One region of the Streptomyces sp. H27-D2 genome, then DNA from elsewhere that is predicted to be linked to it. Evidence: riboswitches for the same ligand, from Rfam matches in the RefSeq annotation. Region 1 holds a riboswitch; the other holds the start of a gene.
The links. Region 1 has a riboswitch for glycine ahead of gcvP (aminomethyl-transferring glycine dehydrogenase). Riboswitches for the same ligand answer to the same signal wherever they lie in the genome.
Positions count from the first base shown of each region.

Region 1 (11,995 bases):
ACCGCTTCGTCCCGCGTGTAGGGGTGCGCCCAGTCGCCGCCCAGCGCCGCGGCCGTGTGCGGCGCGTTGCACAGCGGGTTGTCGTCGACGGGCCAGTCGCCCGCGGCGACCTGCTCGATCTCGCCGCGGATCGCGATCATCGCGTCACAGAAACGATCCAGCTCGGCGAGGTCCTCGCTCTCGGTCGGCTCGATCATCAGCGTGCCGGCCACCGGGAACGACATCGTCGGCGCGTGGAAGCCGTAGTCGATCAGGCGCTTGGCGACATCGTCGATGCTCACGCCGGTCGCCTTGGTCAGCGGCCGCAGGTCCACGATGCACTCGTGCGCGACCAGACCGTTCGGGCCCGTGTAGAGCACCGGGAAGTGCGGCTCCAGCCGCTTGGCGATGTAGTTCGCGCCGAGCACCGCGACCTGGGTCGCGCGCCGCAGCCCCTCGCCGCCCATCAGGCGTACGTACGCCCAGGAGATCGGCAGGATGCCGGCCGATCCCCAGGGGGCGGACGAGATCGGGCCGACGCCGGTGGCCGGGCCCGCCTCGGGCTGCATCGGGTGGTTCGGCAGGTACGGCGCGAGGTGCGCGCGCACCCCGACCGGGCCCACGCCGGGACCGCCGCCGCCGTGCGGGATGCAGAAGGTCTTGTGCAGGTTGAGGTGCGAGACGTCGGAGCCGAACTTGCCCGGCCGGGCGAGGCCGACGAGCGCGTTGAGGTTCGCGCCGTCCACGTACACCTGGCCGCCCGCGTCGTGCACGGCCGCGCAGATGTCGGTGATGTGCTCCTCGAACACGCCGTGCGTGGACGGGTAGGTGACCATGAGGACGGCCAGCTCGGCGCGGTGCTGCTCGATCTTCGCGTTCAGGTCCTCGACGTCGACGTCGCCGTCCTCGCGGGTCTTGACGACGACGACCTTCATACCGGCCATCACGGCGCTCGCGGCGTTGGTGCCGTGCGCGGAGGAGGGGATGAGGCAGACGGTGCGCTGCGCGTCGCCGTTGGCGCGGTGGTACGCGCGTACGGCGAGCAGCCCGGCCAGTTCGCCCTGCGAGCCGGCGTTCGGCTGCAGCGAGACCTTGTCGTAGCCGGTCACCTCGGCGAGCCGGTCCTCCAGCTCGCGGATGAGCGTCAGATAGCCCGCGGCCTGCTCGACCGGCGCGAAGGGGTGCAGCGCGCCGAACTCCGGCCAGGTGACCGGCTCCATCTCGGTCGTCGCGTTGAGCTTCATCGTGCAGGAGCCGAGCGGGATCATGCCGCGGTCCAGCGCGTAGTCGCGGTCCGCCAGCCGGCGCAGGTAGCGCAGCATCGAGGTCTCGGAGCGGTACTGGTGGAAGACCGGGTGGCTCAGGTAGTCGTCGGTGCGCAGCAGAGCCTCGGGGAGTACCTCGCCTACGGTCGCGTCCAGCGCTTCGACGTCGCCCTCGACCCCGAAGGCCGCCCAGACCGTCGCCAGCTCCTCGCGTCCGGTGGTCTCGTCGCACGCCATGCCCACCAGGTCGGCGTCCACCAGCCGCAGGTTGACCCCCGCCTCGCGGGCGGCCGAGACGACCTCGACGGCCCGGCCGGGCACCCGCGCGGTGACGGTGTCGAAGTACGCGCTGTGCACGACCTCGACGCCGCCGGCCCGCAGGCCGCCGGCGAGCAGCGCGGCGTAGCGGTGGGTGCGGCGGGCGATGCCCGCCAGGCCGTCCGGGCCGTGGTAGACCGCGTACATCCCGGCCATGACCGCGAGCAGCACCTGAGCGGTGCAGATGTTGCTGGTCGCCTTCTCCCGGCGGATGTGCTGTTCACGGGTCTGCAGCGCCAGTCGGTACGCCTTGTTGCCGTCGGCGTCGACGGAGACGCCGACGAGCCGGCCCGGCAGGCTGCGGGCGAACTTCTCCCGTACGGCCATGAAGCCGGCGTGCGGGCCGCCGAAGCCCATCGGCACCCCGAACCGCTGGCTGCTGCCGACCGCGATGTCCGCGCCGAGGTCACCCGGGGAGGTCAGCAGGGTGAGCGCGAGCAGGTCGGCGGCGACGGTGACCACCGCGCCGAGCTCATGCGCCCGCTCGATCACCGGGCGCGGGTCGCGCACCTGTCCTGAGGCGCCCGGGTACTGGAGCAGCACGCCGAAGACGCCGCGCTCGGCGGCTTCGGCCGGGATGCCGTCGGTGAGGTCGGCGACGATGACCTCGACCCCGGCCGGCTCGGCGCGGGTCCGGATCACCGCGATCGTCTGCGGCAGGCAGTCGGCGTCGACCAGGAAGGCGCCGTTCTTGACCTTGCCCATCCGGCGCGAGAGGGCCATCGCCTCGGCCGCCGCGGTGCCCTCGTCGAGCAGCGAGGCGCCGGAGGTGGGCAGCCCGCTCAGCTCGGCGACGACGGTCTGGAAGTTGAGCAGCGCCTCCAGCCGGCCCTGCGAGATCTCCGGCTGGTACGGCGTGTACGCGGTGTACCAGGACGGGTTCTCCATCACGTTGCGCAGGATCACCGGCGGCGTGAAGGTCCCGTGGTAGCCGAGGCCGATCATCGAATGCAGCACCTGGTTGCGGTCCGCGAGCCCCTTCAGCTCGGCGAGCACATCAGCCTCGCTACGGGCCTCGGGGAGCTGCAGCACCTCGGCGCTCTTGATCACGTCAGGCACCGCGGCGGCGGTGAGTTCGTCGAGCGAGCCGTACCCGACGTGCGCGAGCATCTTCGCCTGCGCCTGCTGGTCGGGCCCTATGTGGCGCCGTTCGAACGGCGTGCCTCGCTCCAGCTCGGAGAGGGGAATGCGGTTGACGGTCATCAGCGAAGGCCTCCTGGTCGATACGACCTGCGAGGGGCACCACGGCGCGGCTCCCCGAACGGCCCTCCCCCTCTGTCATCTCAACCTGAGAGTTTCACCGGACCGCGAGCGGTCCGGCTTTCACCGTCGGTGAGGGAGGGTTACGGCAGTCGCCTGTCCGTGGCCCGCCCTGCTTTCCAGAGTGACCTCGCCCGCGCGGTACGTTTGCCTGAGAGATTCCGGGGAGGATTTGCTCCTTCGGCGCCTCCGGCGTTGCCGCCGGATGGCTCTCCCGCGTGGGGTCTGCAGCCGTTGGCCAGCGTACCAGCGCCCCTCTCGCCGCTTCCCTCGAGTGGCCGGACCAGCAGAAGTGCACTTTCGTAGTCCTCATCGTGTTGTTGCGACCCGTTGGAGGAACCGTGCAGACCGATATCGATCCGCGGACCCTGATCGGCCGCAAGGCCTTCGATCGCAACGGCAGCAAGATCGGCACCGTGGACGAGGTGTACCTGGACGACGCGACCGGCGAGCCGGAGTGGGCCGCCGTCCGCACCGGCATCTTCAGCCGGGACGCTTTCGTGCCCCTGGAGCCCAGCCGGATCGTCGACGACACGCTGCGCGTCCCGTTCGACCGGGCCCTGATCAAGGACGCGCCGGACTTCGGGGTGGGCCGGCACCTCTCCCCCGAGCAGGAGCTGCAGCTCTACCACCACTACGGGCTGGACGTCTCGGCCCCCGGCCACGAGACCCCGCCCACCCGTCCGGCCCGGCCCACCCGGCCCGACCAGAACTTCGGACGGATCGCGGGGGAGGACGGGTAGCGGCGGGTGCTCTTCGGGTCGTCGGACCCGGTCAACCACTGCGGTCACCGCAACCAGTGGTCGCCCCCTCCGGTACGGGAACCAGCGGCAGCGGCTCCCCCGCCACCAGCTCCGGATCGTCCAGCGCGAAGGTCCGTACCCGGCCCGGCGCGGAGCCGGGCTGTTCGAAGCGCACGGTGACCCGCCCCACGCCGCTGCCCTGCACCCAGCCGGGACCGAACTCCTCGTGCCGCACATCCCGGCCCGGCGGCCAGCGCCGCGCCGGCTCTGGCTCGGCCGCCGCGCCGGCGTCGCCCGTACCTCCGGCCGCTGCGGCTCCCGCGGCCTCCCCCTGCCGCGGCCCGCCCGGCTCCGCCGCCGCGTCCGCCGCCGCCAGCTCCGCGGCCAGTTCCAAGGCCGCCGACTCACTGGCGGCGAGTTCAGTGGCCGCCTGCGCGAAGAGGTCCTCCTGGGTGTAGTCCGCGAGCCCGGTCACCCCCACCCCCAGCAGCCGTACACCGCCCGTGGTGTCGACGCCGGCGAGCAGCCGCCCGGCGGCCTCCCGCACCACCTCGGGGTCGTCCGTGGGCCCGCGCAGGGTCTCTGAGCGGGTCAGGGTCGAGAAGTCGTAGCGCCGCACCTTGAGCACCACCGTGCGCCCCGAGCGCCCCGCTGCGCGCAGCCGCTGCACGCAGCGGTCGGCCAGCCGCACGACCTCGGCGCGCACTCGTGTCCGGTCGGTGAGGTCGACGTCGAAGGTGTCCTCGACCGACACCGACTTGGTGTCCCGGTCGGCGACGACGGGCCGGTCGTCGCGCCCCATCGCCATCCGGTGCAGCCCCGCGCCGTGCGCCTTGCCCAGCAGCCGTACGAGCTCCGCCTCGCCGGCCTCGGCCGTATCGGCCACCGTGCCGATCCCGGCCCGGCGCAGGGTCTGTGCGGTGGTCGGTCCGACGCCGGGCAGCGTCCGCACCGGCATCGGGCCGAGGAGCGCCAGCTCCGTACCGGGTTCGATGACGACGAGCCCGTCCGGTTTGGCCTGCTCGGAGGCGATCTTCGCGAGCAGCTTGGCCCCGGCGAGGCCCACCGAGCCGGTGAGCCCGGTGGCGGCCAGGATGTCCCGCCGCAGGCACTCGCCCACTTCCCGGACGGCTGCCGAGGAGGTCTCCACGCCGCCCGCTTCCAGGTCGACGAACGCCTCGTCCAGGCTGAGCGGCTCGACCAGCGGGGACAGCGCCCCGAGCAGGCCCATGACCGTGTCGCTGATCTGGCGGTAGACGCCCATCCGGGGGACGAGGTAAGCGGCGTTCGGGCACAGCCGGCGGGCCTGCGCCATCGCCATCGCCGAATGCACACCGAAACGGCGCGCTTCATAGGAGGCGGTGGAGACCACCCCGCGCGGGCCGACGCCCCCGACCACCACCGGCTTGCCGCGCAGACTCGGCTTCGCAGCCTGTTCCGCGGCGGCGAAGAACGCGTCCATGTCCAGATGCAGGATGGTCGGAGCGGCTCTCACACTCACCGATGCTGCCGTACGGCACTGACAATCGCCCCGTGCCGGGTCCCCGCCGGGCCCGCGTGGGTCAGCCGGCGCGGTTGCGCCGCCGGGCCAGCTCGTCCGCGGGGTTCTGGCCGATGAGCGTCTCGCCGGTGTCCACACGCTCGCCGTGCAGTTGCGAGAGCGCGCCCTCCACGTCCCGCCAGACGACGCCCACGGCGATCCCGAAGACGCCCTGGCCGCCTTGCAGCAGGTCGACGACCTCGTTGGGCGAGGAGCACTCGTAGACGGTGGCGCCGTCGCTCATCAAGGTCATCTGGGTCAGGTCGGCCAGCCCGCGGGACCGCAGGTGCTGGACGGCGGTCCGGATGTTCTGCAGCGACACACCGGTGTCCAGCAGCCGCTTCACGATCTTGAGGACCACGACATCGCGGAAGCCGTACAGCCGCTGGCTGCCCGAGCCATATGCCGGGCGCACGCTGGGCCCGACCAGACCGGTGCGGGCCCAGTAGTCGAGCTGCCGGTAGGTGATGCCCGCGGCCGCGCACGCGGTGGGGCCCCGGTAGCCGATCTCCTCGGACACCCGCTGATGCGGCGCCGTGGCCGCTGCCACCTGCCCGGGAGCATGGTTGACCGCGTTCCCCGTTCGTACATGGGCCCCGCCCGCCGCCGTACCGTCGCCGGTGCTGCTCACGCCGACCTCCGTCCTTCAGATCCCGGATCAACACCAGAGAGAACGCCTGTCGCCGCAAGTGCACAAGCGCACGCGGCACATGCCTCCCGGGACCTGTGCTCTCGACGGTATGCAGTCACTCGGGGTGCGTCAACGATCGCCACACTCGGCACGCCGAGTGATAATCACCCTGAGGTGGGTTTCAGGTGACCTTCTTCAGGGAACCGCTACTCGAATGCCCTGACGGAACCTCGCTGCCGGCGCCGTTGAAGGCCCGACACGCGAAGCCGCCGCTACCGCCGACTCAGTGATCCCTGACTGAGTGATCACTGGCTGTTGGTGTCGAAGTCCTCCGGCGAGATCTGGTCGAGGAACTCGCGGAATTTCTCCACCTCGTCCTCCTGCTCGTCCGGGATGGCGATGCCCGCGTCGTCCAGCACGCCGTCACTGCCATAGATCGGCGTCCCGGTGCGCAGCGCCAGCGCTATGGCATCCGAGGGGCGGGCACTGACTTCGACCCCACTGGCGAAGACCAACTCCGCATAGAAGACGCCCTCCCGCAGATCCGTGATCCGGACCTCGGTGAGCTGTTGTCCGACCGCCTCCAGCACGTCCTTGAACAGGTCGTGCGTCAGCGGACGGGCAGGGGCCATACCCTGCTGGGCAAATGCGATTGCGGTCGCCTCTCCTGGACCGATCCAGATGGGAAGGTACCGGTCGCCTCCCGCTTCACGTAGGAGCACGATCGGCTGGTTGGAGGGCATTTCCACCCGGACACCCACGACGTCGAGCTCGTTCACACAGCAACCCTAGGACGTGCCCGGCCGGTTTGGGTAGTCGGGCACCCCGGAGGTCAGTGCGAATGCGTGCTGAGAGCGGACTGAACGAGTGCGGAATGGAGCCGTATGGACAGCGTGGCGAGCTCCCTGGCGGTGGTCTCCGCATGGATCCTCGTCTGCGGATTCCGGTGCCGGCGCAGTGGTGCGACCACCTGTTCGACCAGCCCGGCCTCACGGTCGGCGGCGGCCTTCATCGAGCGCAAATGGCGCGGCTCGACCCCGAAACGGCCGAGGTCGGCGATGAGCCGGGCGATTCCCACCGCCTCGATGTCGTAGCAACCCTCCGAAACGGCGCTGAGCAGCCCGTAGGACTCCCACTCCACCAGTTCGGGCTCCCCGACCTCCGCGGCGGCCAGCAGCTCGGCACGGCCGATGCGGGCCGCTGTGGGGCCCGCCGGGTCCAGCTCGATTCCGCCTTCGAACAGCTCACGCGATTGCGCCGGGGACGGGAGCGGCAGCTGCTCCCCGCGAGCGAGCGCGTCGAGATGCTCCCGGATCACTTTGAGCGGGAGGTAGTGGTCGCGCTGCATCCGCAGCACATGGCCGAGCTTCTCGACGTCCTCGGAGCTGAATTTGCGATAGCCGGACGGCGTACGCTGCGGCTCGACGAGCCCCTCGGCCTCCAGGAAGCGAATCTTGGAGATGGACACTTCGGGATACTCGCCGCGCAGCAGATTGAGCACCGTGCCGATGCTCATCAGTCGGCCGTCCGACGTGGCGGTGCCGGAACCGGCACCGCCCGACGGTGTTCGTAGCATGGCCCTTCCCTGTCGGGTCAGATGCCTCGCTGGCTCGCGTAGAAGACCAGCCTGTACTTGCCGATCTGCACTTCGTCGCCGTTGGTCAGCGCGACCGCGTCGATCCGCTCCCGGTTGACGTACGTACCGTTGAGGCTGCCCACGTCGGAGACGGTGAAGCCGCCGTCCGCGCCGCGCCGGAACTCCACGTGGCGACGCGAGACGGTCACGTCGTCCAGGAAGATGTCGCCCTGCGGGTGCCGGCCGGCCGTGGTCAGCTCGCCGTCCAGCAGGAAGCGGCTGCCGGAGTTCGGACCCCGGCGCACCACCAGCAGCGCCGACCCGGGCGGCAGCGCGTCGACCGCGGCCTGCGCCTCGGGGGACAGCGAGGGCAGCGGCTGTCCCGTCGCCTCGGCCTCGTACGCCTCCAGACCCGAGATGGAGATCGTGGAGGTCGTCTCCGAGGGACGCTCGGGCTGGGCGCCGGCCCGCAGCGGCGCGCCGCAGTTGGAGCAGAACCGGCTCGCCTCGGCATTGCGGTGGCCGCATCTCGTGCACACGGGCAGAGCAGTCATGGAGTGGTCCTCCTGCCGCGGCTGCCCCGCGGGGGCGTTCGACGCATGCGGATCGGAGGCAAACCCTCCACCCGCACTTGAGGTTGATGGTTCCCCGGAACCTATGCGCCCGGAACCGGCAGGGTCAACAGGGGCCGCGCCGTAACCGCCCGTATTGTCACCGCCTGGAGCAGCGACCTCGTCGCGGAACAGCGGACGGTCCTCGCCGGAGCCGGTCCCGTCCGCGCCGCGCGCCGCGCGGTGGCGGGCGTTGCCGCTGCCAGCGTCCTGACGCGCGCTCTTGCCGAACAACTTCCCAAACAACTTCACGGGCGATTCCCCTTGACCGAAACAGACCCGCCCGTGGGGCAGGACGAACCCTCGTTGCACACACCGGCCGATCCGGACATCCAGTGAACGTCCACAGCCGTCTGACAGTTTCCACCACGCACCACCTCTTGGATGCGCCGACCCCCCGCAACCTCGTGCTCCCGCCGCGATGCCCCCATGGCCGTCCGGACACCCCTCCGGCTCACTGCGACGACGACCGAGCGTAGTCAGGCCGCTTCGCCGACCGCAAGGCGTCCACGATGATCTTCTGAGCACGTTCCACGGATACCGTGGCCTGCTCCTTCTCCAAAGTCTGCACGACACCGCCCGGGATGTTCAGCGCGGGCTCCAGATCCTGCGGCTTGCCGATCACCTTGAAGCGGAACGGCTGGTCGACCTTGTGCCCGTCGATCTGCACGCCTCCGTCCTCATCGGCGAAGAAGGTGTTCGCGACGACTCGCACGCCATTGATCTGGATCGCCTCCGCACCCGCGGCCCGCAGCTCCTGGATGGTGTCCAGCAGCTTGTCGGCCTCCACCGCCTTGCCCGGGTCGGTGATGGTCAGATTGATCCCCGGCCCCTGCGCGGCGACCGTGCCGGCCAGGATGCCGAGCTGCTGTTCCTTCTGCACCGTCTGCTTACGCGCTTCCTCGGCCTGGTCGGAGCTGTTCTCCAGCTCGGTCCGCTGGCCTTCCAGCCGACTCTTCTCGTCCTCCAGGCGCTGCGTGCGGTCGTCGAGCTCGTCGAGGATCCGCACCAGGTCCTCCTGGCGCGCGCCGCGCAGCGCACTGCTGTCATTGGTCGAGCGCACCTGGATTGCCAGGCCCAGCCCGAGGACGAACAGCAGCAGCGCGACGATGAGTTGCGCGCGGGTCAGCCGCGGCGGCCACACCGCCGCGAACAGGCGCTGCCGGCCGGTCAGGACCGGCGCGGCCGGCTTCGCGGTCGAGGCGCTCGGCTGGGGCGGGGGCGGCTCCGGCGTACTTTCCGGCGGAAGCGCCACCCGCTCGGAGGGCCGCTCCTGGACCTGCTTCCGAGGTTCCCGCGGCGCCTTCCGGTTCTCTTCGCCCGGCGCCGCCCGGTCAGCCCGCTCCGCCCGGTCAGCCCAATCGGCCCGCTCGGACTCGCCGTCGCGCCGGTCCCCGGGCTCGGGAGTGTTGTCCTCGCTCATCGCCCTCACGCCCGGAATACATGCCGGCGGATGGCCGCGGCATTGGAGAAGATGCGGATGCCGAGCACCACCACCACACCGGTGGAGAGCTGGGATCCGACACCGAGCTTGTCGCCGAGGAAGACGATCAGGGCGGCCACCACCACGTTCGACAGGAACGACACGACGAACACCTTGTCGTCGAAGATCCCGTCGAGCATGGCCCGCAGGCCCCCGAAGACCGCGTCGAGAGCCGCCACCACGGCGATCGGCAGGTAGGGCTCGACCACCGTCGGCACCACGGGGCGGACGACAAGTCCGACCACGACTCCCACGATGAGTCCCAGTACGGCGATCACGATGTGCCCTTCCCTGTGTCGGCGCCGCGCTTCTCGGCGGCGCCGGCCTTCGGTTCTGCGGTACGTACGATCAGACTCGGCGCGGCCGGGAGCCGCAGCTGTTCCTGTGCGGAGATGCTGGTGCGGACGCCATAGCTCTCCTGCAACACGTGCAGGTACTGGCCGTCGGCGCTGTCCTGGAACGCGGTGCTGAGCCGCTGCCCGTCCCCGATCGCGAGCACCGTGTACGGCGGCACCAGCGGCCTGTTGTCGACCAGTATGGCGTCACCCGCGGCTCTGATCGCCGACAGGGCGGTGAGCCGCTGGCCGTTGACCGCGATCGCCTCGGCCCCGGACGCCCAGAGCCCGTTGACCACGCGCTGCATGTCCCGGTCGCGCACCCGCCCGGTGTCTGTGAAGCCGCTGCTCTCGCGCGGCCCGCCACCGCCCTGCGGCGCTTCCTTGGCGTCGTCGACGACCAGCTTCACGCCGGGGCCGCGCACTTCGGTCGCCCCGGACAGCAGCGCCACGAGTTCGCCCTTCTCCCCGCCGTGCTTCTGCAGCGCCTGGCGCTGTCGGTCCCCGACGTCGTCGCGGAGCCGGTCGACGCTCTTCTCCAGGTCGTCGGCGTCCGAAGTGCCCGTCCCGATGCGGGAGATCAGCTCTTCGCGCTCCTTGGCCAGCGTCGGCGCGGAGATCCGGGCCTCGGCGGCGCCGACGGTGACCACCGCCGCGGCGAGCACCAGCCCGGCGGCGAGCCACAGTTTCGCGCGCAGCGCGCGCGGCAGCGCTTCACCGCCCTTGCGAAGAGCCGCCGCCTCGGCGTAGCCGTCGTCAAGGCTGTGGTCCATCACGTTGGTCAGCAGCGACATGGAGGCATCCGGACGCCTGCGTGGCGGAGTGCTGCTCCGATCGGAGTCCTGCTGCGACATGCCGCACATCGTCGCACGTCGGACCCGCCGTCACCCAATGGCCCCACCGGCGTGCGGAAGCCCGTACAGGAGTTCGTCAACCCTCCGCCTCACGACTCGTCATGAGCCGCGGAGCGGAAGGTTGACATCTCCACGCACGCGTACGGGATTCAGCGACCGGCGCTGTCCACCACCGTCGACCACTCGTCGAGCAGCGCCTCCGCGGAGGCGCTGTCCGGCCCTTCGGCCCACAGGTGGGTGGCGGCCTCGGCCGGGTCGGGCAGCACCATCAGCCAGCGGCCGTCGGTCTCCACGACCCGCACCCCGTCCGTCGTGTCGACGAACCGGTCCCCGGCCGCCTCCACCACATGCCGCATCACGAGCCCCTTGACCGCCCACGGCGTCGCGAGGTCCCGTCGCAGCACATGCGCCCGCGGAATGCGCGCGTCGATCTGACTCAGCGTGAGCTGGGTACGGGCGACCAGTCCGATCAGCCGGACGAAGGCCGCCGACCCGTCGAAGACGCTGCTGAACTCGGGGATGATGAATCCGCCCCGTCCGTCACCGCCGAAGATGGTGGTGTCTCCCCGGCCGACCCTGGTCAGATCGTCGGGCGATGTCGTCGTCCACTCCACCTGGGTGCCGTGGTACGCCGCCACCTGCTCGGCGATCCTCGTGGTCGTGACCGGCAGCGCGACCTTGCCGCTGCGCCGCTCGGCGGCCACCAGGTCGAGCATCACCAGCAGGGCGCGGTCGTCCTCGACGATCCGCCCCCGCTCGTCCACCAGCGAGAGCCGCTCGCCCACCGGGTCGAACCGCACCCCGAAGTCGGCGCGCGCGGACGAGACGATCTCCCCCAGCCGCACGAGGCCCGAACGGCGCGCGTCCGCGGTCTCGGTCGGCCGTGATTCGTCGAGGCCGGGGTTGATGGTGAGCGCGTCGACGCCCAGCCGGCCCAGCAGACTGGGCAGCACCAGACCGGCGCTGCCGTTCGAGGCGTCCACCACGACCTTGAGCCCGGCTTCGGACACTCCGCTGGTGTCGACCGCGCGCAGCAGCGAGCCGGTGTACGAGTCGAACACGCTGGAGGGGAAACGCAGATCCCCGATCTCGCCGGGGAACGCCCGCCGGTACTCCTGCCGTGCGTACACCCGGTCCAGCTTGCGCTGGCCCGCCTGTGACAGGTCGGAGCCTCGCTCGTCGAAGAACATGATGTCGACCGAGTCCGGGACGCCCGGTGTCGTACGCACCATGATGCCGCCGGCGCTGCCGCGAGCGGTCTGCTGCCTGGCCACCGGCAGCGGGACGTTCTCCAGGTCGCGCACATCGATCGCGCTGGCCTGCAGCGCGGAGATGACCGCGCGCTTGAGCGCCCGCGCGCCACGTGAGTGGTCACGCGCTGTGGTGACGGTCGAGCCCTT
Region 1 is NZ_JAYMZR010000090.1:15,574-27,568, forward strand. Features, by position in the region: gene gcvP (aminomethyl-transferring glycine dehydrogenase) at 1-2,765, opposite strand, end outside; glycine riboswitch at 2,828-2,951, opposite strand; glycine riboswitch at 2,952-3,049, opposite strand; gene QMK28_RS27175 (PRC-barrel domain-containing protein) at 3,164-3,565, shown strand; gene QMK28_RS27180 (DNA polymerase IV) at 3,597-5,060, opposite strand; gene QMK28_RS27185 (MerR family transcriptional regulator) at 5,128-5,736, opposite strand; gene QMK28_RS27190 (bifunctional nuclease family protein) at 6,042-6,515, opposite strand; gene ftsR (transcriptional regulator FtsR) at 6,569-7,312, opposite strand; gene QMK28_RS27200 (FHA domain-containing protein) at 7,330-8,283, opposite strand; gene QMK28_RS27205 (DUF881 domain-containing protein) at 8,378-9,346, opposite strand; gene QMK28_RS27210 (small basic family protein) at 9,352-9,684, opposite strand; gene QMK28_RS27215 (DUF881 domain-containing protein) at 9,681-10,595, opposite strand; gene QMK28_RS27220 (mannose-1-phosphate guanyltransferase) at 10,745-11,995, opposite strand, start outside.

Region 2 (11,995 bases), on a different contig from region 1:
ACTTCAGCCGACCGCTGTCATACGGGATACACACTCTCAGTGTGCATTCGGTAACACAAAGCTGCCGGCGTGGAGGGTGCCTCCCTGTGGGGAATTGCACCGGCAGGCGCCACCGTACGTCCGGCCGCGACTCTTTCGGGTGAACGCCCCACACGTCGTCTTTCTGGTACATCCGGGGCGAACGGGGTTGGCCGGTCGGAGGAATCGACGCCGCGTACGGTCCGCCCTCAACCAGAGCCCCGCAATGCGAGGCGTGGACGGCGGTTGGCCGCGCTCTAGTGTGGCGACGTCGAAGCGCCTACCGTCCTCTGTCGCCCGGTGCCCACAAAAATGCGCGCCAGATCCCTCAGGAGCCCCTTTTGTCCGTACTGATCACTGGCGCCACCGGATTCCTCGGCTCCCGCGTCCTGCGCCGCCTGCTCGACGACGGTGCGGACGAGACGATCACCGTCCTGGGACGGGGAGCCCCCGGGCAACTGCGCCACCGGATCGAGGCGGTGCTGGAGGCAGCGCAAGCCGCGCCGCCGCCCCCAGGCGCGCTGGAACGCCTGCGCTACGTCGAGAGCGACCTCACCAAGCCCGGCCTGGGACTCAGCCGACGCGAGACCGCCGAAGCGACCGGCGGTCTCACCGCGATCTGGCACTGCGCTGCCGGGGTGGCTCTCCAGGGCGACCCCGGGGCACTGTTCAAGACCAACATCGGCGGAACCCGGGCGGTGCTGGAGCTGGCAGACGAGGCACCCGATGCGCATCTGTTCCACACCAGCACCGCCTACGTCGCCGGCCGACGACGCCTCGGCCACATCATGGAAGACGACCTGAGCGAGGAGGCCGGATTCCAGACCTACTACGAGGAGACCAAGTTCAACGGCGAGCGCCTGATCCACGCGTGGGCCGCGCGCACCGGCCGGGCCGTCACCATCATGCGCCCCAGCCTTCTCGTGCTCGACCAAGTGATCCCCGACGGGCTGCCGTCCCAGTCCCTGAACCCTGTCACGCGCCTGATCGACGCGGGCCTGACGGTCACCGACGACGCGGGCGCGACGCTCCGGCGCGACATCGGCACCCTCCACATCCGCCTCCGGGCCGACCCGGAGGGATCCCTCAACATGCTCCAAGTGGACTACGCGGCACACGCCATGGTGCGTGCCGCGGCACATCGAGGAACAGGCGTGCGCACGATACACATCACGCACCCCCACAACACCTCGATGGGCGTTCTCATGCGGGCGTTCGAGCACGCCTACCCGGGCCTGGTCGTGGAGATCGTCACAACCCTGCCCGCGCCGACACCGTACGAGGCGCAGGTCGATGAACAGTTGACCGGCCTGGCGGCGTTCACCGCGCTGCGCCGCACCTATGACCGCACGAACCTGCTCCGAGCCGTGGACGGCCTTCCTGACCCGGACCCCATCGACAGCGCGTACCTGGCCCGCAGCATGAAGAACGCCGACAGCGTCGTCGGCGCCTGATCCCCTACGCGGGATGTCAGGCAGCCACGCTTCATCGTGTCTCGCACCCGCCTCTCTCGTTGTGCTCGTTGCCAAGATCACGAATCGGCGGAGGAGTCCCATGTTCACGCCCGACAGCCGAGCCACCGAGGGCGACGGGGACAGGCAGGGGACCGATTCCGCCACCGGGGCGGCCTCGGTGGGCAGGCGGTCGCGGTCGCACACCGACCGGCGCCTTTTCGCTCTGCTCGCGACGGTCGCCCTCACTCTGTCCGCGGGAACCCTGTGGGCGACCACGGCTGGAGCGGTCCCTATCTCCTTCGCCGTCTCCGGCAGCACCTTCCAGGTCAGGGCGGACCACCTGGCTGGAACCGACGCGGTGCAGTTCGCCTCCCACACCACCGACGCCGCAGGCCGCCACCACGCCGTGGCGGTCGCGGGCGTCGGCAGCGCCAAGATCACCAACCTGTGCCAGTCCGCCGTCGCGCACACCCCCCTGGGGGACATCACGCTGAACATCCGCTCCGGCGAGGACCACCCGGTCCAAGCCGACGACATGGTGATCGACATGGACCGCATGGAAGGCGACATGACCTTCGGCCGCGTGCAGATGGGACGCGACGCCGCCACCCTCGACTCCGTACCAGGAGCCCAGGGAGCCCCCGGCACCTACGGACAGCAGGCCCGCACCCTCAAGATCGACCATCTGCGCCTGCGCGCTTGGTCGATCACGGCAGCCACCTTCAGCCTCAAGGACGCGAGCATGGCCGTCGCCCTCGGGGACCACTCGTGCCTGTGACCCCCACCGGCCTCCCGCGACTCACCGCTCGCGTCGGCCGGAGCCGCCGACTCCTGCGCGACCGCCCCCTGTTCGCCGCAGCGCTGATGGCGACCTCCGCCGTCGAACTCGCCTACTTCCCGCTGCGACGCCCCGAACTGCTCGGCCTCCAGGGCATCGGCGCCACCTCGGCCATCCTCATCGCCTTCGGTCTGACGGCGTGCGCCGCGCTGGTGGTGTGGCGGCCGCACCGGGCGCGACCGGTTGGCTGCGCGGCCATCGTGCTGGGGATCGTCTCCGGCCCGATGGCCAACCTCGGCGGCTTCCTCGTGGGCATGCTCCTCGCCGTACTCGGCGGCTCCCTCGCGATGGCGTGGCGCGTGGTACCGCCACAACCCGCGCCCGAGCCCGCCTCGTGACCTCCACGGCTGTCCGCCGGAGCATGCTCGCCCTGCTGGCACAGGTCATGATCCTTACCGCCGCACCCCTGTGGCCAACCTTCGCGACCCCACCACCGGGGCCCGGAACCCCCACGCCCCCGCACACTGGCCCGGACATCCCACCCCCACCGGAGCCGAGACCAGAACCGCGCCCCGAGGCGCGCTGCGCGCCCGACACGCTGCCCTCCCGCGCCCCGGCCGGCTCCGCCCAGGTGTCAGCACTGGCCGCATGCCTGACGGGCCAAGCCCGCGACGCGACCACCCCCGCCGCCGAGACCGCCGGAATCAAGGCCCCCCGACTCGGCGGCCCGGTGAGCCTGACGGCGCGCACGATGACCGTCACCGGACTGCTGTGCCCCGCCCTTCCGATCGCCGGCGGAGTATGCCGGGCCGACTCCGTCTCACTCGACTCCCTCCACCTGCAATACACCGGAGCCGATCATCTGTGCGTCGTCGCCAACCGAGTCACCGCCCGCGGATCAGTACGCCTGAGCGCCGAACTGCTCACCGGCCGCCTCTTCGGCCTGCTGCCAGTGGCCCTGTCCACACGAGCGCTGCCACCGATCCCGTTCCCTTACGTCCGGCTGGCCGACGTCCACGCGCGAGGCGTGAGCCTGGACGCCGACGACCTCCGAGGCGAGCGCATGACCTTCCGGGCCGGCCAAGGCTGTTGACCTCGCGCAGGCATGAACCAGTACGGGGCACCGCCCCCGCGGCGGTCAGCGCGCCCGCGCCAGGCCGCCGCTCCGGCGCAGCGTCTCGCCGTCCTGCCGCAGGACGGCCTGTTCGAGCGCGCTCAGCCGCGGTCCGGGAGCGATGCCGAGCTCGCCCGCGAGCGTGGCGCGTGCGTCGCGGAACACCGCCAGCGCCTCGGACTGCCGCCCCGTCCAGTACAGGGCCAGCATCAGATCAGCGTAGAGCCCTTCCCTGAAGGGGTGTTGGGGCACCAGGTCCAGCAGCTCGCCGATCGCCTGCTCGTAGTGGCACAGCTCGATGTCCAGGGTGATGCGCTGTTCAAGGGCGGCGAGCCGCTCCTCCTCCAGTCGCGCTGCCCTGGCCCGCAGGGCGGGGCTGTCGGCATCGGCCAGCGCGGGGCCCGGCCATAGAGCCAGCGCGTCGTTCAGCGCACGCAGCGCGTCCTCGGGCCGGTCCCGGCGGTGGAGTTCCCTGGCGTTCCCCACCGAGTGGCGGAACTCGTCCACGTCCACGACGAAGGCCGGGCGATCCAGTTGGTAGCCGGAGGCATAGGAGACGACAGCGCTCTGCGGCGCGCCTGCCGCGGCCAGTGCGCGGCGCAGCATCCAGATGCTGGTCTGCAACTGGGCGCCGACCGTACGGGGCGGCCGGTCTCCCCAGGCGTCGTGGATGAGCCGGTCGATGGGCACGATCTGTCCGCGAGAGAGGGCCAGTGAGGCAAGCGTCCTGCGCTGTCGATCCCCGCAGATGGCCAGCGGCTCCCGTGCGGTGGCGGCGACCACCGGCCCCAGCACAGAGATGTTAATCCGGTCCTTCACCCACTGTGCGGGTATGCGGCTGTTGATGTAGATCCCCCAGGATCCATCGCTGCTTGGACGTCAATGTCACTTAATGCAATCTTTGCGCGTTTCGGAAGGAAAGCTTCCACCCTTCTTGCGCACAATTCCCTTCGATTCGCCCCAACGAAGGTGCATTGCTCCTGTGTTTCTCATGTTGTTCGAAGGAGTCTTGGCCGCTGCCGAGCCATCCTCAAACCGCTCACGGGAGGAAGACCGCTTCGAGAGCGGGCGAAGAGTGAGCCGTAACAGGCTTCCCGCATGGGAACAGCCACCACCTCGGAGCGACTGCCGGCGCGGATGGAGCCAGGGGTCGCCGGACTGCCGGGCTACGAGCCGTCCGTACGCGACGAGCCGCTGCTGACGTGGGAGGAGGCCGCGAGCCACATCGTCGAGGACATCACCGCGTCGGCGAAGGGACTATTCGCCCTGTACGGGCACTGCGCGGGCTCCACTCTGACGACGCTGGCGGCAAGGGAGTCGGAGCGCCGGCGCAGCGTTCCCGACCCGGGACTTCGTCCAGCACCAGGCGCGCGAGCCGGCACGGATCCTTACCGCCTACACATCACTCTCTTACCGAAAGGCATCGGTCATGGCTGACGCGATGGTGCTCAAGGCACAAAAATGGGTCAACTCCACGTACAAGGGCGTCTCCGGCTACAACGCGTGTCCCGAGAACGGGCGCACCGGCTGGTCGACGATGTTCGCGCTTACCCGCGCCTTCCAGCACGAACTGGGCATCAAGACGCTCGCCGACCGCTTCGGTCCGTTCACCATGGGCGAGCTGATCAAGCGCGGCGACCATCTTCGACGCCGGGATGCGCTGCTTCCCGATCTTCCAGTACGGTGCCCGCAAGCTCGGGGACTTCTCCTACTCCTCCGGCTACCAGCACGGCCTCAAGGCGCACGGGCGCGCCGAGCACTACGGTTTCAACCGGGGCACGACGATCTACTTCGCGGTCGACTACGACGCCACGAGCGAGGAGATCACCAGCAACATCCTCCCGTACTTCAACGGCGTGCGCTCCGCCCTGGCCTCCCCCGCGGTGACGTGGCGGGCTGGGGCGGCGACCTGATGACGTTCTACGGCGAGTGGCGCCGGGACCACGACAGGTACCCCGACGGCCGCGCCTACGGCAAGGCACGCCTCGCCAAGCCTGGTGTTCTGACGTCCTTCGGCTACACGGACCTGATCGAGGACGCCGACGGCTACCTCATCGCCAAGGCAGTCAAGGGTGGCAAGAACATAGCGGACGCCTTCCGCCGCCCACTATGTCGGCGGCGGCAACCTCACCCGCTTCCAGCGGTATTGCAACGAGCGGGGTCAGGGACGATCCGCCGTGCGGACGGGGAAGGTCGTGACAGCACTGAAAGACGAGAACCCCCTGTTCAGGAGCGGTTCATCAGCACTCGATGACGTTCACCGCGAGCCCGCCCCGCGCCGTCTCCTTGTACTTGGACTTCATGTCCGCGCCCGTCTCCTTCATCGTCTTGATGACCTTGTCGAGCGAGACGTGGTGCCTGCCGTCGCCGCGCAGCGCCATCCGGGCGGCGGTGACCGCCTTGACGGCCGCCATGCCGTTGCGCTCGATGCACGGGATCTGGACGAGGCCGCCGACCGGGTCGCAGGTGAGGCCGAGGTTGTGTTCCATGCCGATCTCGGCGGCGTTCTCGACCTGTTCCGGGCTGCCGCCGAGCACCTCCGCGAGGCCGCCGGCCGCCATGGAGCAGGCGGAGCCGACCTCGCCCTGGCAGCCGACCTCGGCGCCGGAGATGGAGGCGTTCTCCTTGAAGAGCATGCCGATCGCGCTCGCGGCGAGCAGGAAGCGGACGATGCCTTCCTCGTCCGCGCCCGGCACGAAGTTGATGTAGTAGTGCAGGACGGCGGGGATGATGCCGGCCGCGCCGTTGGTGGGGGCGGTGACGACGCGGCCGCCCGCCGCGTTCTCCTCGTTGACCGCCATCGCGTAGAGCGTGATCCACTCCATCGAGTGGGCCAGCGGGTCGCCCTCGGCGCGCAGTTGGCGGGCCGAGTTGGCGGCGCGGCGGCGGACCTTGAGGCCGCCGGGGAGGATGCCCTCGCGGGACATGCCTCGGGAGACGCACGCCTGCATGACCTGCCAGATCTCCAGCAGCCCGGTGCGGATCTCGTCCTCTGTGCGCCAGGTCTTCTCGTTCTCCAGCATCAGGGCGGCGATGGACAGGCCGGTCTCGCGGGAGAGGCGCAGCAGCTCGTCGCCGGTGCGGAAGGGGTACTTCAGCACGGTGTCGTCGAGCTTGATGCGTTCCTCGCCGACCGCGTCCTCGTCCACCACGAAGCCGCCGCCGACCGAGTAGTAGGTCTTCTCCAGCAGGGGCAGCCCGTCGGCGTCGTACGCGAAGAGGGTCATGCCGTTGGCGTGGTACGGGAGTGAGCGGCGGCGGTGCAGGATCAGCTGGGTCGGCTCGTGGAAGTCGATCTCGTGGGCGTCGCCGATCTCCGCGCCGAGCAGTCGCAGCCGCTTGGTGCTGCGGATGCGCTCGACCTCCTCGTCGGCGTGCTCGACGTCGACGCTGCGCGGGGAGTTTCCCTCCAGGCCGAGCAGTACGGCCTTCGGGGTGCCGTGGCCGTGTCCGGTGGCGCCGAGCGAGCCGAAGAGTTCGGCGCGCACGGAGGTGGTGTGGGCCAGCACACCGTCGTTCTTGAGGCGGCGGGCGAACATCAGCGCCGCGCGCATCGGGCCGACGGTGTGGGAACTGGACGGGCCGATGCCGATCGAGAAGAGGTCGAAGACGGATATGGCCATGGTGGCGGACTCCGGATCATCCCCGCGGTAGCGGGGAATGGGCCGCCGGGCACTCGGTGGGTAGCGAGTCAAGCCGACGGATGCGGGTGGTTTGCCGTATCAGGGCGGATACGTCTCATCGGGGCGGGAACGGTGACGTGTGCGCCGTTCCCGCCCCAGAACCGAGGCTACTTCAACCCGGGGTACAGCGGGTGCTTCGCGGCCAGCGCCGAGACGCGGGCGGCGAGCGCCTTGGAGATCGTCTCGTCGAAGGAGGGCTTCAGCGCCTCGGCGATGACGTCGGCGACCTCGCGGAAGTCGTCGGCGTCGAAGCCGCGGGTGGCCAGCGCAGGGGTGCCGATCCGCAGGCCCGAGGTGACCATCGGGGGCCGCGGGTCGTTCGGGATCGCGTTGCGGTTGACCGTGATGCCGACCTCGTGCAGCCGGTCCTCGGCCTGCTGGCCGTCCAGCTCACAGTTGCGCAGGTCCACCAGGACCAGGTGCACGTCCGTGCCGCCGGAGAGGACGGAGACGCCCGTCTCGGTGGCGTCGGGCAGCATCAGCCGCTCGGCGAGGATCTTGGCGCCTTCCAGCGTGCGCTGCTGGCGCTCCTTGAACTCCTCGGTGGCCGCGACCTTGAAGGAGACCGCCTTGGCCGCGATCACGTGCTCCAGCGGGCCGCCCTGCTGGCCGGGGAAGACCGCGGAGTTGATCTTCTTCGCGAGCTCGGCCTTGGACAGGATCACGCCGCCGCGCGGACCGCCGAGGGTCTTGTGCGTGGTGGTGGTGACGATGTCGGCGTACGGCACCGGGCTGGGGTGCAGTCCCGCGGCGACCAGGCCGGCGAAGTGTGCCATGTCCACCATCAGGTACGCGCCGACCTCGTCGGCGATCCGGCGGAACTCCGCGAAGTCGAGCTGCCGCGGGTAGGCGGACCAGCCCGCGATGATCATCTGCGGGCGGTGCTCCTTGGCGAGGCGCTCGACCTCCTCCATGTCGACGATGTTGGTCTTCTCGTCGACGTGGTAGGCCGCGACCTTGTAGAGCTTGCCGGAGAAGTTGATCTTCATGCCGTGGGTCAGGTGGCCACCGTGGGCCAGCGCCAGGCCGAGGATCGTGTCACCGGGCTTGAGCAGCGCGAACATCGCGGCGGCGTTGGCCGAGGCGCCGGAGTGCGGCTGGACGTTCGCGGCCTCGGCCCCGAAGAGGGCCTTGACGCGGTCGATCGCGATCTGCTCGATGACGTCCACGTGCTCGCAGCCGCCGTAGTAGCGGCGGCCGGGGTAGCCCTCGGCGTACTTGTTGGTGAGAACCGACCCCTGGGCTTCGAGGACGGCGACCGGAGCGAAGTTCTCCGAGGCGATCATCTCAAGGGTGGACTGCTGGCGGACGAGCTCGGCGTCGACGGCGGCGGCGACGTCCGGGTCGAGCTCGTGGAGGGAGGCGTTGAGAAGCGACATCAGGTATTCGTGTCTTCCCGTGAGGTGTGGACCCGTGCGGTGTGTTCAGTTGCCGGTGAAGGCGGTGTACTCGTCGGCGGAGAGCAGATCCGCCGGTTCCTTCTCGACCTTCACCTTGAACAGCCAGCCACCCTCGAAGGGTGCGGAGTTCACCAGCGCCGGGTCGTCGACGACGTCCTGGTTGGTCTCGGTGATCTCGCCGGTGACCGGTGCGTAGAGGTCGCTGACCGACTTGGTCGACTCCAGCTCACCGCAGGTCTCGCCGGCGGTGACGGTGTCGCCCACCTCGGGGAGCTGGACGAAGACGACGTCACCGAGCGCGTCGGCGGCGTGCGAGGTGATGCCCACGGTGGACACGCCCTCTACCGGGGCGGTGAGCCACTCGTGCTCTTTGCTGTAGCGCAGCTGCTGGGGGTTGCTCATGGCGGAATTCTCCCGGATCTGAAGGGGTGCTCGCGCAGCGGGGCGTACGAATGGACGCGAGATCGGCTGGGACGACGGCGGGGCGGCGGACGAACGGCGGCCCGCCGGCGCAGGCCCGGTGGGCGGACCGGCGCTCGGGCGGGTCAGCGCTCGCGCTTGTAGAACGGCAGCGCGACGACGTCGTACGGCTCATGGGTCCCGCGGATGTCGACCGCGACACCCGGCGTCGGGCCGGCCGGGGAAGCCTCGGCGTCGGCTCCGGCGGGGGCCGCCGCGTAGCCGGCGTCCACGTAGGCGATGGCGATCGGCTTGCCGAGGGTGGGGGAGGGGGCGCCCGAGGTGACCTCGCCGATGACGGCGCCGGTCGAGGCGTCCACGACCGCGAATCCGGCGCGCGGCACCCGGCGGCCGGCGGCGATCAGGCCGACCAGCTTGCGCGGCGGCGCGCTCTGCGCCTTGGCGGCGGCCTCGGCGAGCGCCTCGCGCCCGACGAAGCGGCCCTCGTTCGTCGTCTTCTCGAACTTCACGACCCGGCCGAGACCGGCGTCGAAGGGGGTGGTCCGGCTGGTCAGCTCGTGCCCGTAGAGCGGCATGCCCGCCTCCAGGCGCAGCGTGTCCCGGCAGGACAGGCCGCACGGTACGAGACCGACGCCCGCGCCCGCCCCGACAAGCGCCTGCCACAGGGCGACCGCGTCGGAGGGCGCGACGAACAGTTCGAAGCCGTCCTCGCCGGTGTAGCCGGTGCGGGCGATCAGGGCGGGGACGCCCGCGACGGTGCCCGGCAACCCGGCGTAGTACTTGAGGCCGTCCAGGTCGGCGTCGGTCAGGCCCTTGAGGATGCCGGCCGACTCCGGGCCCTGGATGGCGAGCAGCGCGTAGTTCTCGCGGTCGTCGCGGACCTCCGCGTCGAATCCGGCGGCCCGCTCGGTGAGCGCGTCCAGCACCACCTGGGAGTTCGAGGCGTTGGCGACGACCATGAATTCGCTCTCGCCGAGGCGGTAGACGATGAGGTCGTCGAGGATGCCGCCGTCGGCGGCGCAGATCATGGTGTAGCGGGCCCGGCCGACGGCCACCGCCGAGATGTTGCCGACCAGCGCGTAGTCCAGCAGGTCGGCGGCCCGCGGTCCGGTCAGGGTGATCTCGCCCATGTGGGAGAGGTCGAAGAGCCCGGCGCGGGCCCGGACGGCGAGGTGCTCGTCGCGCTCGCTGGCGTAGCGCAGCGGCATGTCCCAGCCGGCGAAGTCGGTCATGGTCGCGCCGAGCGAGCGGTGCAGCGCGTCGAGGGCGGTGCGGCGGGGCGCCGCGGTGTCCTCGGGCGGAGTGGTCTGAGCAGTCATCGGTTGGCTCCCAGGCGTGGATGGCGTGGCGATGTCGGACGGGTCGTCTGCCGCCGGTATGGAGCGACGGCGGAACGACGGGAACGACAAAGCACAGCCTCCCCATCTGTCATCGGAACCTGAGAGGTTCACCGCGGTCCCGGTGAGGGGAGCGGTTTGCACCTTGGGTGGAGCCGCGGGCTGCGGCTCGCTTTTCAGATCTGCCTCGCCCGCGCGGTATCAGGGGCCTGAGAGATTCAAGGGAGGACTTGCTCCTTCGGCGCCCCGGCGTCCGGCGGTGTACTACCGGTTCCGGGGACTCTCCCGCGCGGATTCAAGCGGCCGTTATGGAGTTGGCGTGGACATCATTGCACGCGTGCGCGACGGGTGAACTTCGCGGGCCGAATCTCTTCGGACGGCCGCCGCGCTCCCCCTCGTACGCCCGCCGTACCCCCGCTCCGTGCCCGGCTCACGCCCGCCGTACGAGGGGGACGCCCACTGGTGGCACGGCGTTCACCTTGAACCCCATTACCTTTTCTTGACACTCTTCGGGGACAGCGGCAGTGACCGGACCGGGGAGGACGATCACGGTGCAGAGCCATGGTGCGTACGCGACACAGCAAGGGGTCGCGCACGGCGCGGTCCCGCAACAGCCCGCACGGGCCGGGAGCGGCGGGGTGCCGCGCGCCCGGCGGCTCCGCTATGCCGTGGGGGACCTCGTGGTCGTCTCCGGTCTGCCCGGCAGTGGCAAGAGCACCTTGATCCGGCGGACGGTGCCCGGCCTCGACGACCGGGGCGGCCCGGTGCTGCGGATCGACTCCCAGGACATGCGGGAGCAGTGGGCGCGCAGGCTGCCCGCGTGGCTGCCGTACGCCCTCTACCGGCCGCTGGTCCGGCTCGCCCACTACCGGGGGCTGCGCGACGCGCTGCGCTCGGGCGCGAGCGTGGTGGTGCACGACTGCGGGACGCTCGCCTGGGTCCGCCGCCGGCTGGCCCAGGACGCGCGGCGGCGGGGCCGCGAGCTGCATCTCGTCCTGCTGGACGTGCCGCCCGAGCTCGCCCTCGCCGGGCAGGCCTCGCGCGGCCGTGACGTCTCGGGCTACGCCTTCGCGCGGCACCGCAGGGCGGTCGGGCGGCTGATCGCGGAGGCGGACGCGGGGGTGCTGCCGCGGGGGTGTGCGTCGGCGGTGGTGCTGGGGCGCGCGGAGGTCGACGCGTTGAGCTTGATCGGGTTCGACTAGTGGTTCGACCAGTGGTTTGACCAGTGGTTTGACCAGTGGGGTGAGCGCGATGGCTGACCGGGTCCGCCGGTGGAGGGATGCCCTCGGCGACTGAGGACGGTGCGGCCGAACGACGCGAAACCCTGGGGGCGCCTCCCGGACACCGGTCGGGGGGAGGACCTCAGCCGGTCCTCCCCCAGTCGCGCCTATTCCAGTTGCGAGGTGAGAGGCAGGCCCGTGAGAGGCAGGCCGATGACTTCCGCGAGCTTGCCCAGCCCGTGACCGGCCACGGCGGTCCCCAAACCGGACACTTCGGCCATCGCTTTGGCGAGGTCGGACACCGTGGGCAGCGGAGCGTCGGCGGCCCTCGCCCTGATCAGTGAGTCGGTCTTCGCCCGAAGGGCGGCGCGTACCTTGCGGTCCGCCGGGGACGCGGCGTCCTTGGAGTTCGCGCCCAGTGCCGCGGAGGGGGCCGGCCCGTCCGTCTCGCCACCGCTCCTGGACTGCAGGCTGGGCCCCTGGGCCTTCGCGAGGGCGTAGGCGTCGACGACGGCGTCAGCGGCGTCGTCGAGCCTGGCGGCGTCGGCGGCGGGCAGCCTCCCGCTCGGAG
Region 2 is NZ_JAYMZR010000013.1:56,805-68,799, reverse strand. Features, by position in the region: gene QMK28_RS08180 (SDR family oxidoreductase) at 360-1,472, shown strand; gene QMK28_RS08175 (DUF6230 family protein) at 1,573-2,250, shown strand; gene QMK28_RS08170 (DUF6114 domain-containing protein) at 2,241-2,648, shown strand; gene QMK28_RS08165 (hypothetical protein) at 2,882-3,343, shown strand; gene QMK28_RS08160 (AfsR/SARP family transcriptional regulator) at 3,389-4,183, opposite strand; gene QMK28_RS08155 (hypothetical protein) at 4,463-4,801, shown strand; gene QMK28_RS08150 (DUF1906 domain-containing protein) at 5,020-5,277, shown strand; gene QMK28_RS08145 (hypothetical protein) at 5,277-5,618, shown strand; gene QMK28_RS08140 (L-serine ammonia-lyase) at 5,605-6,987, opposite strand; gene glyA (serine hydroxymethyltransferase) at 7,155-8,426, opposite strand; gene gcvH (glycine cleavage system protein GcvH) at 8,472-8,849, opposite strand; gene gcvT (glycine cleavage system aminomethyltransferase GcvT) at 8,993-10,186, opposite strand; glycine riboswitch at 10,391-10,502, opposite strand; gene QMK28_RS08120 (AAA family ATPase) at 10,750-11,406, shown strand; gene QMK28_RS08115 (hypothetical protein) at 11,592-11,995, opposite strand, start outside.
Region 2: it holds a riboswitch for glycine, as region 1 does, so the genes downstream of both, gcvT (glycine cleavage system aminomethyltransferase GcvT) here and gcvP (aminomethyl-transferring glycine dehydrogenase) in region 1, are expected to answer to the same signal.